3 regions of the Staphylococcus sp. NRL 16/872 genome follow, and region 3 is predicted to be linked to each of the others. Evidence: riboswitches for the same ligand, from Rfam matches in the RefSeq annotation. Region 3 holds a riboswitch; each other region holds the start of a gene.

Region 1 (5,921 bases), 170 kb from region 3:
TGGGCGAATTCGTCCGCCTTTTCATAACGAACAGCATGCTCAGGCAATGCTTCCATACTGTGGTTCTGAGCCTCCACATCTGTCATAGAAGTCACTAAATTCCAACCGACGCGTCCACCAGTGATATGGTCCAAACTTAATAACTGACGCGCTGCCGTAAATGGATTTGAAAATGTACTCGAGATAGTGGGTACCAAACCAACATGATGTGTAACCTGGGAAATAGCCGTTAAGTTAATGAGCGGGTCAAACCAGAAACTCGGCATCGTCGTGAAACCAGGATTGAAAGCTTGATTATCCGCAAAGAATACGACGTCAAATAGTCCTTTTTCGGAAAGTTGAGCTAGCTCTTGATAATACGTAATATCACCAAGACGTTCAACGCTTGAATTAGATTGTTGCCAAGCTGCCTGATGATGCCCACAACCGTAAATTAAAATGCCAATGTGTAATTGTTGTTTCTCTTTCTTCATAATGAATCACTAACACTCCAGTTTGTTGTTGGGATTTTGATTAAATAGAGAAGAATGCGTGCATTGAGTACGTCACTATCGACTCCAAAAGTTTTAGTTCATTGTTAAACCACCATCAACTGTAATGTTTTGTCCTGTAACGCCATTTGCGGCTTCAGAACTTAAGTACGCTACCATATTTGCCACGTCTTGAGGTGTAGTCACTTTGCGTAATGGTGTCGTTTGGGCAATCAAGTCAAATACTTCTGGTGTGGTTACAGCACTGGCATCAGTCGTTTTTAATAAGCCACCAGAAACCATATTAGCCGTAATGCCATATTGACCTAATTCAGCAGCAACGTTGCGTGTAAATCCGATTAAGCCTGCTTTGGCTGTTGTATATTCATGATATGGCACGACAGGATTTTGGAATAAATTTGTACCGATGCTGATGATACTACCAGCGTTACGTTCAATAAATTGAGGGACTACACTTTGAGTAACATTAAATGCTGCTTTTAATGTGCCATCAATTTGCTGTTGGTAATCTTCCCAAGTTAAGTCTTTAAATGCTTTTTGTGCTACTGGGTCAAACTTGAAATTGACTAACGCATTATTGACAACCACATCGATTTGACCGAAATGGGCGGTTGCTTCTTTGACTAAACGTTCCACTTCTTCGCGTTGTGTCACGTCTGCTTGTAGTGCGATTGCGTTGTCGCCTAATTCTGTTGCTAACTGTTCAGCAGTCTCTTTACTCTTATTATAATTAATGACAACTTGAAATCCTTGAGACACTAATGTTTTTACGATGACTGCGCCTAAACCACGGCCACTGCCTGTTACTAATACTGTTCTTGCCATTGCACAAGCCTCCATCACTTTCTTTTACAGTAAAAAAATACGCAACCTTCGCTAGGAAAGTTGCGTAAATGATAGATATGTATATAGAAAAGAGATTTGACATAAAATCTCTATCAACATCTAAAATTTATCCCACACTTTCCTACGCTAGTATGAACTAGTTCAGGTTCAAAGGGTTCGAGGACAAGCCTCATCTCAGTTAAAAAACACCCCTAGTGCATATATTAATACTATATTTACAATGTATAATTTTTGAATTTAGAAGTCAAGGTAATTGCAGAGTAAAAGTAGGGCAAGATAGGCTATCTATTTGCGTCTATCTTGTCTGCTTTTAGGAAATCTTTTAGTTTAAAGCGAATAAATTAAAGGCTCTTATAAGTTTCATAGGTTAATTAATTAATCAAAATTGATTAAAAATAAATTTGTAAAAATATTGAAATTCATTAAAATTGGTAATGCACAAGTTTTAAGATTGAAAAAGTATTAAAAGTAAATTTAATATATATATGAACTAAATATAAATAGTTGTTTTTAAAATTTTCAATCTGGAGCGAAGATAAAAAAGGGGATATAAACGTTAAATATGAAGTTAACGTTTGTTTTTATATTGGGAAAATATTCAAAATTTATTAAAGGAGAGCGAAAGAAGTATGAATTGGCTAGCAGTCTTGCTATTTTTAGGCGTAGTTATCGGTATTAGTGTTTATGCTTATTGGCGATCGAAAAAAGTACAAACCGATAGTGCAGACGGCTATTTTATGGGAGGCAATACTTTAACAGGTTTCACTATTGCTTCAACGATTATCATGACCAATCTATCAACAGAACAATTAGTAGGTCAGAATGGTCAAAGTTATGGAAAAGGTATGGAGGTTATGGCGTGGGAAATTACTGCTGCCGTAGCGGTAGTCTTACTCGCTTGGGTCTTCCTTCCTAAATACTTACGTTATGGTGTTTCTACCATTTCTGAATTTTTAGAGATGAGATATGATACATTTACGAAGCGTTTTGTATCAATTTTATTTATTTTCACGTATGTCGTGTCGTTTATGCCTGTTGTTTTATATTCAGGTTCTTTAGTCTTTAATAAGATGTTTCATATTGGCGACTATTTAGGTGTAAGCAATACGACAGCAACCATCATTATTTCATTAACAATTGGTGTGATTGGTGTCCTTTATCTCTTTATAGGTGGCTTATCTTTAAGTGCATTCAGTGACTCTATTTACGGTATCGGGTTAATTGTTGGTGGTTTAATTGTAACTTTAATTGGCTTACATCATGTGGGTGATGGCGGTTTCGTCAAAGGTTTCGACAATATCGTTCAACACACGCCTGAGAAACTTAACGCGTTTGGCTCAGTAGATTCAAATATCGTGCCATGGCCAACATTATTCTTTGGTATGTTTTTTAATAACTTATTCTTCTGGTGTGCCAACCAAATGATTGTTCAAAAAGCACTAGCAGCTAAAAACTTAAAAGAATCACAAAAAGGTGCTATTTACTTAAGTATCTTTAAAATATTTGGACCTATCTTCACAGTCATTCCGGGTGTCATTGCTTATAACTATTTTAATGGTGGTATCGATAATAATGACAATGCGTATCCAGCGCTAATTCAAAGTATTTTACCAGACTTGTCATTAGGTCTCTTTGGTGCCGTTATTTTTGGTGCTATCTTAAGTTCCTTCGTAGGTTCATTAAACAGTACTACGACATTATTTACCTATGACTTCTATAAACCACTCTTTGGTAAAAAAGCGTCAGACAAACACATAGCTCGCGTAGGTCATATTGCGACAGTAGTCATTGGTGCTATCTGTGTAGGACTTTCTCCATTAATTTCACTATTCCCAAGTGGTTTATATGCGATTGTTCAACAATTTAACGGCGTTTATAGTATGCCCGTTCTTGTGTTAGTACTTGTGGCATTTTTCTCTAGACGTACCTCTAAGTTAGGTGCTAAAGTAGCACTGTTTACGCATATTATTTTATATGTCACTGTAAGCTTGATGTTCCCACAAATTAATTATCTCTATACATTTAGTGTTATCTTCTTTATTGATTTAATCATTGTACTTATTTTCAATAAATTGAAACCATCTAATGAATTTGATTTAAATACAAATAACGCTAAAGTGGATCTAACACCTTGGAAATATCGCTATATTGCAGGCACAATTATCTTAGCTTTAGTTGTGATTATTTATATCATCTTCTCACCATTAGTACTTGCTAAATAAAACATATCAATGTATAGGGTGTACGTTTAAATGTAGATTGCCACTTTAAACGTACACTTTTCGTTTATTTTTTTTAAAAAAGGAGGGAGTTAACTTAATGTACACGATTGGACTCGTACCTTCGCCGGGCGTGGCACGTAAACATGTCGACTGTGCGATACCCAAGATACAAGGCTTACTTCAACAACGTATTAATAGCAACGTAGATTGGAAGTTCGAAACCAAAGTCGACTTATTAATCGGCTCAGCAGAAGATGTGTACGCAAGTATAGATAAAGCTGCTGAATTAAAGAAACAAAATGAGTGGGATTTCGTCGTTTGCATTACCGACTTACCAAGTATCTCAGGTAACAAAGTCGTTATTAGTGACTTTGATAGTGAACAACAAATCGCAATGATATCGATGCCTTCATTAGGCTGGTTTAATTTTGAACGTAAATTAGTTAACAGTATTACGTCATTAATTGAGCAATTGTATTACGACAAACCTAAATCTCACCCTAAATTTTCACTATTTATTCGTCCGAAAGCAGTGGAGCCGAGTGAGGATGATAGTACAAAACAACGCTATATCAATCCTTTCCTTATATTAGGGTGGATTCAACTTATACTGGGGTTAACGCGGGCGAATGAACCGTGGAAGAATATCTTTAATTTTAAAAAAATTATTTCAGTGGCATTTGCGACAGGGACCTATGTTTCTATTTTTTCAATGCCTTGGGAATTAAGTGTTCAATATTCAATTTATCGATTTATTATTTTAATGATTATCGCTATCGTAGGCATGGCAGGCTGGTTACTCTATGCACATCAATTATTTGAACGTAAAACAGCGAAATCTCAACGGGTTTATCGTTATATTTATAACGCTACAACGATGCTCACATTAATTTTAATTACATTAATGAATTACGTGATATTATATGTTTTACTATCTATCAGTATTTCACTATTTGTACCTGTGAGTTTATTTAATAATTGGACAAGTGCGAATCCGGATTTTACTTTTCAAAATTATTTAAAACTCTTATGGTTTGTAGCGTCATTAGGCTTACTGGCTGGAGCAATGGGATCTACAGTAGAGGACGAAGAAAAAATTCGTCGCATTACGTATTCATATCGCCAGTATCATCGTTATAAAGAAGCGGAACAAGAAGAACAGAAAGAGGAAGAACAACAACAATCTGCTTCTCAAGATGAGTCACAACAACAAGTAGAACAATCCGCTTCAAATAAAGAAGATAATGAAGAAGCGCATGAAGGTAAAAAACAAGACCACAGAGAGGAGGATGAAGGATGAGTAATAACGACGAAAAATTAGTTGGTTTAGTTGTCGCGCCAGGCGTCACTGAAACCTTAGGCGAAAGTTTAATTGATGAGCTACCAGACATTTTGTCACAACAACACAATCATCAACACGATTGGAAAATTGATCTCGTCGCTGATCCTCTGACTGGTTTTGCTGAATCTGTAGAAGAAATCTTCAAAAAAATTCAAGATTATCATGATGAAAGACAATGGGATTATGTGGTTGCTATTACAGACTTACCAATGTTTTATCAGCACCATGTGTTAGCTTTAGATATTAATAAAAAGAATGGGGCAGCCATTTTTTCATATCCAGCATTTGGATGGCGACCTGTTAAGAATCGTTTTAAGAATGCTATCGTTACGATAATCAATGAAGTACATCGTTCAGAAGAACAAAACAAAGAATACGATGATGATAATAGTGTTAAAAATATGATGAGTAAGCAATTTCCTTTCTCAAAAATTAAAAAAACAGAAGTTTATTTAGAGGAAACAAAAACGAATCATTTACGTTATTTATCTAACTCACGTTCTGCAGGTATGTTACGTTTAGTCAGTGGCATGACCTTTGCGAACAATCCATTAAATATGATGGCAAGTCTAAGCAATATCGTAGCGATTGCCTTTACAACTGGCGCATTTGGCCTAATCTTTACAACGATGTGGCAGATGAGCATGGAATTTTCAATGTGGCGTCTCTTTGGAATCTCGGTCATCGCGATTCTCGGGATGTTGGTATGGATCATGTTGTCTCACAATTTATGGGAATCAACTAAACATAGTAATAATAAGCGCATCATTTGGTTATATAATTTAACAACCGTTATGACCTTATTAATCGCTATTATTATTTACTACATTATCTTGTATCTATTATTCTTAATCGCAGAAGTCGTTCTCTTACCAGCTAATTTCTTAGGACAACAAGTAGGATTGAAAGGACCAGCTGGCATAAATTTATATCTCAGCATTCCATGGTTCGCCGCTTCTATATCTACTGTGGCCGGTGCGATTGGCGCTGGTTTATTGAATGATCAACTGATTAAAGAAA
Region 2 (5,921 bases), 360 kb from region 3:
TAGTGGTAATAACGTACTTTGTAAATGTTTTTTAGTCGCATCATCCATTAGAGAGTCACCACTTTTAGCTAACATAACAGGATCAATAACGTATGGAATATCAGAATGTTTTTTTAAATATTCTTGTACAAGTTCCATTGTCTCGTGCGTAGCAATCATACCTGTTTTAATTGCTTGTGGTAATTCATCATCGAATACGCTATCAAGTTGTTCTTTAACCCAACTAGTCTCTAAATTATGAATATGTTGAACGCCTTTAGTGTTTTGAGCCACAATGCTAGTGATTGCAGCCATACCATAGACACCACAAGCATGGAATGATTTTAAATCTGCCATTACACCAGCACCACCTGATGGATCAGTGCCTGCTATAGTTAATGCAATTTTTGGTTTATTCATGTTCTTTTCCTCCGAAATTCCATTTTTCATCGATGTATGCCATATTAAAGAAATTGCGTTCATGAATTGTACTTTGTAAGAAGCTTTCTTTAATATCATTTTTTTCTTGGTCGCTACAATTTTCTGTTAGTTCATCTAACATGCGATCAAACACCTCAATTAATGGACGCATTTCTGTACTATAAAAATCAAACCATTTTGCAGTAATGACATCTCTATTTAAATTTTGGTCTTCTAATGCCATTTTAGCTATGACTTCATAGACATATGGACATGGTGCCATTGCAGCAATTGTATATGCAGCATTTTCATGAGCATAAGCATGGTAATACATATGTTTGATGTAATGATCTCCACTTGGTGGCCAAACTTTTTCACGTACAATTTCTTCGTATGGTTCATTAATAAAGTCTGCTAAAATTTCATGTGCTTCTACTTCACCGTCTAACATAAATTCAATTTGTTCTACTAAAAATTTTACATCAGTCATTGTAGGCGCTTTAGGAATTAATAATGCGTATAAATTAGTAAATTCTTTTAAATATGAAGCATCTGCACGTAAATATTGACGCACAGCTTGTTTAGATAATTGTCCTTTTAATAAATCTTGAATAAATCCATCGTTATAAATTTGTTCAATAATTGGTTGTGATGCTTCTTTTAATTCAGTTGAAAAGCTCATCATAATTCCTCCTTAAATATATAAAAAAACTACATTCCCACCTAGCAACGCAGAAATGTAGTCATCCTTTAAAAAGCATGTAAAATTACATAACTACTTTCCTACGTTGGTACTAACCAAATCAGGTTATAAGGGTCTGAACATTCATCTCAGCCATTGTGGTTGGCTCCCCTAGTAGTTTTATTTTATTAATTTTACATTATCAAACAGATATTCATTTTTCAATTAAAAAGCCGGAATATTTCATTAATGGAAATATTCCGGCTGTTTCAAATTTAAGCAGTTACCCAATGTGATGGGCCTTCAGTATTATATAATTTTACAGCTGTAGCATCTTGAACACTTTCAGGTGCTTGAGCTGGTGATACACCTTTATATTCATCAGGTGCTACTGTATCCCATGTAGATTGTAAGAATTGATATTTACCTGCTGCACCAGAACTTGGGTTGACAGCATGAATATCACCACGAGATTCACGTTGTGCGATTTGTTGTAAATGTTCGTTTACATGTACTGAAGAACCACTTGAAGCTGTATTTGTTGTATTGTTACTTGTTGATGCTTGTTGTGGTTGTTGAGATTGATTTGTTTGTGGTGCTTGTTGAGTTTGAGTTGGTTGTTGTTGACTAGTTTGTGTTTGTGAAGTTACCACTTTACCTGAACTTTGATTATTAGAAGTTGAAGCTTGTTGGCTTACACCTTGTTGTTGTGTTGCTTGTGAAGATTGACCAGTTTGACCTGATTGATTGTAGTCCCAACTCCAATTACTACCATCTGATTCAAAGTGGTAAGTGAAGCCATTATAATCAAATGTCATATTATAAGCACCTTGTTGAATAGGGCTATTGTTTAATGATTGATCATTTGATTGAGCTAGTTGTGCTAATTCAGCTTTATTGATTTGAGATTCACTTGCATCTGCATGACCCGCATTTCCAGCTGCTACTCCTAGGCCTACTGCTAATGTTGAAGCAATAATAGTCTTTTTCATAGTGTATATGCCCTCCAATATTTTTTCTTAATCAATTAATTTACAAACCCTACTGTAACATCTGAAGAGCAAGCGCAAGTTACAGCCAAATAAAAAAGAAAGTATCTTTTTTACATAGGAATTACATTAAAATCGTTCTTAAATTAATTAAAAATTCGTTTACAGTTCTTTCATGCCAGTTTTGAAGAATATACGTTAGATTATTATGTATGTAATAAAACTGAAATTTTTCAAACAATTATCGCAAAAATTAAGAACCTCTCCCTATTAATCGAAATCAATAAAGAGAGATTCTGAGTATAATTGAAAGATGTTATATATAAAATAGAAAAGATTGGAGTTAAAGTTTAGAGAGTTGATTTGAATTTAATTAATATTAATAATGTCTAGATTATCTAGGGGATAAGTGTCTTCAATAAACGAGCTATTTGAGAGAATTTCGTTATTTTTAGATTGTGGGGACATAAATTTTATAGTTTCTACATATAATTCTGTTACAAAATGCGTTTGCCCTTCTTTTTCATACTTGCGTGAACGCATCTGGCCAGTGATACCTACTAATGAACCTTGACTAGTATATTTTTCGATATTCGTTGCTGTTTTGCCAAAAGCTTTACAAAAAATATAGTCACAAACAATTTCATTATTATCGTCTTTGTAATTACGTTCAGTTGCAACGCTAAAGGTAGCAATTTTCACCTCTTCCTTTTCATAGATTTGAGCATCTTTAGTCATACGACCTACAATTACTATCTTATTTAGCATGTGTCACCTCCTTCTAAATTTATATTAATGACATTTTAGGTATACGTCAAAACACCATTTTTCAATAAAAATTTACTATTTATAATCAAAATTTGTTATATTTAAAGAAAATAGTTAAAAATTAAATGACTAATTAAATAATTTCTAATTTATTGCATATTTTCAAAATTTTTAGGATGTGATTAAGTGAAGACTTTTAAAGCGGTGCGTTTTCAAATTGTGAATGAAAATGGTGGAATTACTGAATTTGAATTAAAAGATGGCGTTATTATTAACAAAGAAAGTAGTGGAACAGGTTGGTTATTAGAAGTAGTTATTTCAAATGCCCATTATGAAGCTATGAAAAAATACTATAATGATCAAACATTATTAGATATTCGTGTGGTTATTACTAGACCGTCCAATGATCCAGCTTTATTCGACGCTACCATCAAAAGTTTAGTTTCTTTCGATACCACAATGTCTATCGTATTTGAATGTCATATTTATACGTTACGTCAAGTATATGCCGAAAGTTTATTAGAACAATTAGTGGATGAAGGTTTATCAGGAGAAGAATTGAAAATTACATTTAATCGTATGATGCAATCTAAACCTAAACTAAAAGAAGAAAAATTTGAACGAGAATAATAAAAGCACTCTATGATAGTATTAACTATCAAGAGTGCTTTTTTACGATTATGCGTCTTGGATTGCAAATGTAAGTTCACAACTACAAGCAAGTTGACCATCAACGGTAGCTTTAGCCGTACCTTTACCAATTGGACCTTTAATTTTAGTAATTTCAACTTCTAATAACAAAGTATCCCCAGGTGTCACTTGTTTTTTAAAACGACATTTATCAATTCCAGCAAATAAAGCAATTTTACCTTTATTCTCTTCGCTATTAAGCATAGCTACTGCGCCTGTTTGAGCTAACGCTTCAGTAATTAATACACCAGGCATTACAGCGTAATCTGGAAAATGTCCTTGGAAAAATGGTTCATTCCCTGAAACTTGTTTTAAACCTACACAACGTTTACCTTCTTCATATTCAACCACTCGGTCAATTAATAAAAATGGTTGTCTGTGTGGGATAATTTGTTTAATTTGATTGTAATCAAAAATTGTTTCCATTTGAAACTACCTCCAGCAATAATTTATCATTTGATGTCAAAATTAGTCATTGATACGTTCAATATCTGCACCAAGTGATTTTAATTTTTCATGGAAATTAACATAGCCACGATCTAAATGTTTTAATTCTGTCACTTGAGTCGTACCATCCGCTACTAAGCCTGCTAAAATCAACGCAGCTGCAGCTCTTAAGTCAGTTGCTTTAACTTGAGCACCTTGTAATTGGCTCTTACCAGCAATTTTAGCACTTCTACCCTCTACAGTAATATTAGCGTTCATACGTCTAAATTCTGCAACATGCATAAATCTATTTTCAAAGACAGTTTCGGTAATCACTTTATGACCTTCAGCTGTTAATAATAAAGCCATCATTTGAGATTGCATATCAGTTGGAAAACCAGGATGAGGTAATGTTTTAACATCTACTGGTTTTAATTCACCCTCAGCAGTGACACGTACACCGTCTTCTTGGAAATCTAAATTGACACCCATTTCTTCTAATTTATAGATTAGACTTGTCATGTGTTCTTTGACTGCATCACGTACGAAGACATCCCCTCTTGTTATCGCTGCAGCAATAATTAATGTACCTGCTTCGATTCTATCTGGGATAATTGAGTGTTCCACGCCTTTTAGTTTTTCAACACCATGAATAGTGATAGTATCTGTACCTGCGCCTGTGACTTTACCACCCATTTCATTGATATAGTTAGCTAAATCCACAATTTCAGGTTCTTTTGCTACATTTTCAATGACAGTCTTACCTTTAGCTAATGAAGCTGCCATAATAATGTTTTGAGTAGCACCTACACTTGGGAAATCTAAGTGAATATCTGCCCCTTTTAAACCATCTTTAGTACTAGCATAGATGTTACCATTTTCAAGGTGAATTTCAGCTCCTAATGCTTCAAATCCTTTAATATGTTGTTCAATAGGACGAGCGCCGATTGCACAACCACCAGGTAACGCTACAATAGCATGACCTAAACGAGCTAATAAAGGTCCCATAACCAAGACACTTGCTCTCATTTTACTTACATATTCATAAGGTGCTTCCTCATTCAATGTAGCTGACGCATCCACTGTTACTGCGCCCTCTTCTTTATTGTATTCAACTTTAGCGTTTAATGTTGATAAGACATTGTTAATTGTTATGACATCGCTTAAATCTGGAACATTTACCAATTTACTTTGTCCTTCAGAAGCTAATAATGAAGCGGTAAGTACAGGTAATACTGCATTTTTCGCTCCTTCTACTTGAACTTCTCCAGTTAGGCGATTGCCTCCATTTATAACTATTTTATCCATTTTAATCCTCCACTTTAAACTCCTACTATTTTCATCATTTCCCTATTTTAAATAGTTTTATTTATTAATTATATCCACTTTTCAAATTAATTAACAGATATTGATTTATTGGAATAAATATTTTACTTGTGTTGAATATTGTAATAAATCAATCAAAAAGTTGCTAACTGCAGTTCCTAATAAAATTGCCATGAATATTAGACAAACTTGAACTTGAGTAGCATAACCTTTTTTAAATAGGTTATCTAATCTAAGAGAGTTTAATGCCCAATATGCTATACATATACAAATGACATGTAATATTAAATGTATAATTGCAAATTGACCTATATAGTCCATAACTAACTCTCCTTAAAGATTACTGTATTATATTGTACATTAAATATGTATAGAATGATACTCAAGATAATCATTATAAAAATAAGGCTCTACGTCAAATCGGACTGATGAGTCCTAATATTGAGATTAAGCAACCTTAGGTTGTTTAATCTCTTTTTTTGTTGTTGAGGCAAATAGTCGCGAAATTATAATAATTCGATTACGTAAATTATCATAATTTCTATAACCAAAAGATACCCTTTTAATGAGTTTGATTTTATTATTAATTCCTTCTAACGGACCGTTGGTCAGGTTAGAATATATCATGGTGTTTTCAATGA
Region 3 (5,921 bases):
AAATAACAAATGGCTTCGGATACTTCATAACTTGCCACTTGTGTAATGACAGGAGGCAAGACGCCATTAATGGCACAACTTTCGCCAGTAGAAGGCATACGTTTTAATAAACATTTTAAGCAAGGCCCCTCAAAATCGATACCATAGACTGTGCCCTTACTACCAACTGCAGCGCCATACACCCAAGGGATGTGGTGTTTGTGACATACTTCATTAATAAGGTAGCGAATTTTAAAATGGTCCATGCCGTCAATGACAATGTCAGGATTCACCTTATTCAGAATATCCTCTATATTAGTAGAATCAATTTCTTGGTAAAATGCTTGTACCTCAACATTGGAATTAATATGAGACAATTTTTCTTTAACGGCATGTACTTTCGGCACCAAGTTTGTAGCGTCATCTTCTGTATATAACGCTTGACGATGTAGATTGGATTCTTCCACTATATCCATGTCAACAATGGCCAAGTGATGGGCACCCATGCGGGCTAATAGCTCTGCCACATGGCTACCTAATGCACCGGCTCCAAGTATTAAAATCTTTGCATTCGATAGGGCGTGTTGCCCATGTTCACCAAAAGCATAAAAACGCATTTGACGATTGTAGCGTTGCATTATAAGAATCCTAATCCTTCAGTTGGACTTGATGCTTGTGCAGTATATTTCACTGGAATTCGACCAGCTTCATAAGATAAGCGACCAGCTTCAATGCCTAATTTCATCGCTTCTGCCATTTTTACTGGATCTTTCGCACCTGAAACAGCTGAATTTAATAAGATTCCGTCAGCGCCTAATTCCATCGCATGACATGCATCTTTAGGAGAGCCAATACCAGCATCAACGATAACTGGAACATTAGCATTTTTAATGATATAGCTAAGGTTCAATTGGTTGTTGATACCACGTCCTGTACCGATTGGAGAAGCAAGTGGCATAACGGCATGCACGCCTAATTCTTCTAAACGTTTCGCTAGGACTATGTCATTAGAAATGTAAGGACATACGATATAACCTTTCTCTAATAACACTTTACAAGCTTCGTATGTTTCAAAAGGATCTGGTAATAATGTTTCATCATCACCAATGACTTCTACTTTAATCATGTCACATACGCCAGCATGTTTCGCGATTTCTGCGATACGAATGGCTTCTTCGGCTGTTTTAGCACCAGCAGTATTTGGGAAAGTGATGAAATCTTTTAAATTAATATTTGCAAGTGGGTTAGGTAAGTTTTTATCGTATAAGTTCATACGTCTTACTGCGAATGTAAGGACGTTTGTTTCTGATGCTTTAATCGCTTGTGTTTGGATGTCCTCATTTTCAAATTTACCAGTACCTAATAATAAACGAGATTGTAATTCTAATGATCCGATTTTAAACATTTTATCCGCCTCCAACAAATTCTAATAATTCTAATTGATCATCTTCACGTACAGTGTGGTTATCATAGTCTTCTTGTTTAATTAATGTTTTATTATGCTCGACAATGACACGTTCAGGGTCTAATTCAAGTGAGTGAAGCACTTGAGTAATCGACTGTTCTGCGTCGAATGTGAACGTATCACCATTAATGATACACTTCATTATTTGACCTCCTTGAGACATTAAATGACTCGTAATTGCGTGGTTTAACGCCAGTGAATAGCCAGTTTGCGATATCTCGTCCTATGACAGGTGAAAGTAAAATACCATTACGGTAATGACCTGAAATGACATATAAACCATCGTCGATGCGGTCCATGATAGGCAATTCGCCATCAGTATAAGGACGTACGCCTGACCATTGCTTAATGACCTTACCTTGTGCCAATTCAGGAACACGTTCATTGGCGTATTGATGCAACCATGAGACACCTTGATTAGTATTACCGACAGAATAATTATCAAATTCACTTGTTGCACCGATAAGGAAACGATTTGGTTGTTTCGGCACAATATAGCAACCATTCGTCATAAAGATCGTTTCTTTCAAATCTAGGCTGTCATGTTCAATAAGTAATACTTCGCCTTTGACACCAACTACTTTGCGTGGAAGTTGATAGTGTTCTAATAATTTAGAGCTCCACGCACCACCAGCGACAATCACTTTCTTAGCAACTAATTGACCTTCTGAAGTAGACACCTCATAGTAGCCATTTTGACGTTCAACACTAAACACTTCAGTTTCATAATAACGATGAATATCGCGCTGTTGCAGTGATTTAAAAAGTGCTTTCGTATAATGATTGGCATTGATTTGTCCATCATTTGGAATGTAGATAGCCATTTCGCTTGATGTAACATGACCATGCGTTAAATCGATTAAATCCTCATCAGATAATTCCACTACACTTGGGTCCATAGTACTTAAGAAGTCATATTGTTGTCTTAAACTTTCAACATCCTCAGGACGATTAGCAACTTTGATTAATCCTGAAGGTTGATATTGAATATCGATGCCTGTTTCATCTTGCAATGTTTCACACAGTTCTGGGAAAAGTGAGCGCGATTCAAGCGCGAGTCTAAATAAATCCGTATCTTCAGTAAATTCATTTTGTGCACCTAGCATACCGCCTGCTTTATAAGAAGCATGTTTACCAGGAACATCTCTGTCGACAATCGCGACATCCATTTGTGATTGACTTAAATGTCGTGCAATAGACATACCAATCACACCTGAGCCAATAATAAGAACATCATGCATCTTTCAACCACTCCTTTCGTAACTGTTCGATTTGTTGTAAAGATGCGTTCATAAAGAAAGAAATTGCACATATACCAGCAAACCCATTAGGTAATTGGTGAATCGTTTCTTTAGTGATGCCACCAATCGCATAAATAGGTATTGGCAAACGTAAAACGTCATTGATTTCATCCTGTGATCGTGGCTGTTGATTTGGTTTAGATGGCGTTTTGAAAATGTGGCCATAAAACACATAATCAAGACCATGTTCATAAGCTTGCTCCACAGATTGCTTGGAATGAGTCGACATACTGACTTCGACATTTGGGTGTAGTTGTTTATAGTCGAAAGCATTTGAATCCATTTCACGACAATGCAAGCGTGACAGTGTTAAGGATTCTAGTAATTCAGTATCACTGTGAATGATCACTTTCTCTTTAGGAAAGCCAGCCTCTAATAGTCGAGTGATGAAGTTGAATAACGCTTCGTGTGACATAGGGGTACGAAAGAGTAATCCGTCTATGCCTTTAGCTATAGCTAAGAAATGTTGTAAATCCTTGTCCGTTAAATCTTTGTAACTTGTTATTGCAATAAATATATGCATCACCCCTTGAACAATAAAAAAACGCTATTGCCCTTGTAGGGAAATAGCGTTCAGCTTAACTTTACGATATCCTTTGCGCCACTTTCCTACGCCAGTACAAACTGGATCAGGTTCCAGGAATTATAAAGTTCGTTCTTTACTCTCAGCCTTAAACAAAGGCACTTCCAGTGGATGATAAATGTTTATTCATTTATAAAATAACTCATAGCGTTTTAATTCAATTTCATTCTACAGTTTTTTTGATTAGAGTTCAAATCTTAATCCAAAGCAACTATGACACGCCCTTTTCAAAATGATAAAACAAAGAATACAAACAAGTACAATTTAATAAAAAAATATTAAAATTATATTGTAAACGTTTACACTAAGTGATAATATAATTAAAAATAAGTAATCAATATTGAAATTACTGTTAGAAGAAGGAGGATCTAAAGTACGTTCAAAACTACGTAATCATTTAGTACGACAACATTAATTTAGAATCAACAAATATAAATGAAAGTAGGACAGTAACATGGGTCAAGGACAAAGAAAGAGTAATGTGCGTTGGATGTTCGCACTATTGTTTTTTATTATCGGAGTTATCGCGTATATGGATAGATCAAATATCTCATATATTGCACCACAAATGATGAAAGATTTACATATGGACAAGCAACAGTTTGGATTGTTAGCTTCATTCTTCTCACTTGGTTATGCTTTAATGCAAGTGCCTTCGGGAATGTTAGCGGAGAAGTTTGGTCCACGTAAAATGATTTCAGTCGCATTAGTATGGTGGAGTGCTTTTACAATCTTTACAGGAATGATTAAACATCACGGTTTATTATTCTTAGTACGTTTCTTATTTGGTATTGGGGAAGCACCAATGTATCCATCTAATGCCGTATTTAATTCAACTTGGTTCTCAAAAGATGAAAAGGGAAGAGCATCAAGTGCATTACTTGCAGGTTCATATTTTGGACCCGTATTAGCACCAATTATTACTATTGCCATTGTAAATGCATTTAACTGGCAAGCAGTATTTTATATCTTCGGGGCAGTAGGTATCCTTATTGCGATTTTATGGGGGATTATCGCGAAAGATTTACCAGAACATCATCGTATGGTAAATGAGGCTGAAAAAAGATATATCATGGAGAATCGTGATTTAGTTCAAACAAGTAAATCACTTCCACCTTGGAATCAATTCTTCCGTCGTTTAAGTTTCTATGCGATTGCAGGTCAATACTTTGTCGTTCAGTTTATTATTGCTTTATTCTTAATTTGGTTACCTACGTATTTAACTGAACAATATCACGTAGAATTCAAACATATGACAATTAGTTCATTACCATGGTTTATCATGTTTATCTTAATTCTATCTGCAGGTGCTATTTCAGATAAAATTTTACATAGTGGTCAATCACGTTTTGTAGCAAGAAGTGTCATCGCTATTGTTGGTTTCATCGTATTTGCAGTATCAATCTTTTTCGCAGTTCATACTGAAAGCTTGTATATCACTATTTTCTGGTTATCACTTGGCTTAGGTGGTATGGGTATCTCAATGGGTATGAGCTGGGCTGCAGCAAATGATATCGGACGTAACTTCGCCGGAACAGTCTCAGGTTGGATGAACCTATGGGGTAACCTTGGTGCGTTAGTTAGTCCATTCTTAGCAGGTGCGTTAGTCACTTCATTAGGTTGGTCAATGACATTCCAACTATTAATTGTACCAGCAGTGATTGCAGTCATTTTATGGTTCTTCGTTTCACCAGACAAACCACTTCTTCAAGATGAAAGCAAAAAGTAGAATAGTCTTTTTAAAAGCAAATAATTGTTTAATACTGAAGTAGATATGGTACAACTAAAGCAATAACAATATTGAAGGTGATTAAATGATTATTATTAATGCAAAACTTAAAGTAAAAGAAGAGCACCGTGAAGAATATTTAAAATTAATGAAAAAATTAGTTGAAAGTTCTAGCCAAGAAGCGGGTAATACGTTCTATCATCATTATGAAGACGTTAAAGAACGCAACATATTTGTTGTGGTTGAGAATTATAAAGATGAAGAGGCAGTACAAACACATAACCATTCAGACCACTTCAGAGCATTCAGTGAAAATATTGGCAAATACATTTCAGAAGAACCTGTTATCGATGTAGCAGAAACAAAATAATATAACTTTTTGAGAGTGAGACAGAAATCTTTTTATCAAATTAAGATTTCAGTTTCGCTCTTTTTTTGTAGTCTATAATCATGCTACTGATGAGTAAACTTAAAAAGTGTTATCATAAATATGTATGCTTTATAGAAAGGAAAGATAATTTTGGGAAATGTATTACAGTCTCTTATACAATTCGATAAAACCAAGATTGACTTTATGAAAGGGATTCGCCAAGGTTTATTAATGATTATCCCAGCATTAATTGGCTATTACCTTGGGAATTTTAGTTTTGGTTTACTTGTATCGACGGGGGCGTTAGCACATATATACGTCTTTCAAGGACCACCTCGTTCTAAACTTAGAATGGTTATTTTATGTTCTATTTCGTTTGCGATATGTATGATGCTCGGCACCTTAACCGTATCTCAACCACTTCTTTATGGTTTTACTTTACTTATTGTCACAGTGGTACCATATTATATTTTTAGTGCATTGAAGATTGCCGG

What was found. A riboswitch is a leader RNA that binds a small molecule or an ion and turns the genes downstream of it on or off. The one in region 3 is predicted to bind thiamine pyrophosphate.
Region 1: another riboswitch for thiamine pyrophosphate. It lies ahead of MT340_RS01565 (3-oxoacyl-ACP reductase); the one in region 3 lies ahead of MT340_RS02270 (thiamine phosphate synthase).
Region 2: another riboswitch for thiamine pyrophosphate. It lies ahead of tenA (thiaminase II); the one in region 3 lies ahead of MT340_RS02270 (thiamine phosphate synthase).

Annotation. Positions count from the first base shown of each region.
Region 1 is NZ_CP119327.1:324,935-330,855, forward strand. Features, by position in the region: gene MT340_RS01560 (LLM class flavin-dependent oxidoreductase) at 1-473, opposite strand, end outside; gene MT340_RS01565 (3-oxoacyl-ACP reductase) at 567-1,316, opposite strand; TPP riboswitch at 1,439-1,540, opposite strand; gene MT340_RS01570 (solute:sodium symporter family transporter) at 1,967-3,559, shown strand; gene MT340_RS01575 (5,10-methylene-tetrahydrofolate dehydrogenase) at 3,657-4,859, shown strand; gene MT340_RS01580 (5,10-methylene-tetrahydrofolate dehydrogenase) at 4,856-5,921, shown strand, end outside.
Region 2 is NZ_CP119327.1:854,374-860,294, reverse strand. Features, by position in the region: gene thiD (bifunctional hydroxymethylpyrimidine kinase/phosphomethylpyrimidine kinase) at 1-399, opposite strand, end outside; gene tenA (thiaminase II) at 392-1,081, opposite strand; TPP riboswitch at 1,163-1,264, opposite strand; gene MT340_RS04125 (transglycosylase family protein) at 1,357-2,073, opposite strand; gene MT340_RS04120 (single-stranded DNA-binding protein) at 2,440-2,838, opposite strand; gene MT340_RS04115 (YwpF-like family protein) at 3,025-3,468, shown strand; gene fabZ (3-hydroxyacyl-ACP dehydratase FabZ) at 3,517-3,954, opposite strand; gene murA (UDP-N-acetylglucosamine 1-carboxyvinyltransferase) at 3,997-5,262, opposite strand; gene MT340_RS04100 (DUF1146 family protein) at 5,368-5,601, opposite strand; gene MT340_RS04095 (ISL3 family transposase) at 5,728-5,921, opposite strand, start outside.
Region 3 is NZ_CP119327.1:496,264-502,184, forward strand. Features, by position in the region: gene MT340_RS02250 (ThiF family adenylyltransferase) at 1-617, opposite strand, end outside; gene MT340_RS02255 (thiazole synthase) at 617-1,384, opposite strand; gene thiS (sulfur carrier protein ThiS) at 1,386-1,586, opposite strand; gene thiO (glycine oxidase ThiO) at 1,570-2,685, opposite strand; gene MT340_RS02270 (thiamine phosphate synthase) at 2,678-3,268, opposite strand; TPP riboswitch at 3,335-3,444, opposite strand; gene MT340_RS02275 (pyruvate MFS transporter) at 3,783-5,057, shown strand; gene MT340_RS02280 (putative quinol monooxygenase) at 5,143-5,427, shown strand; gene MT340_RS02285 (FUSC family protein) at 5,632-5,921, shown strand, end outside.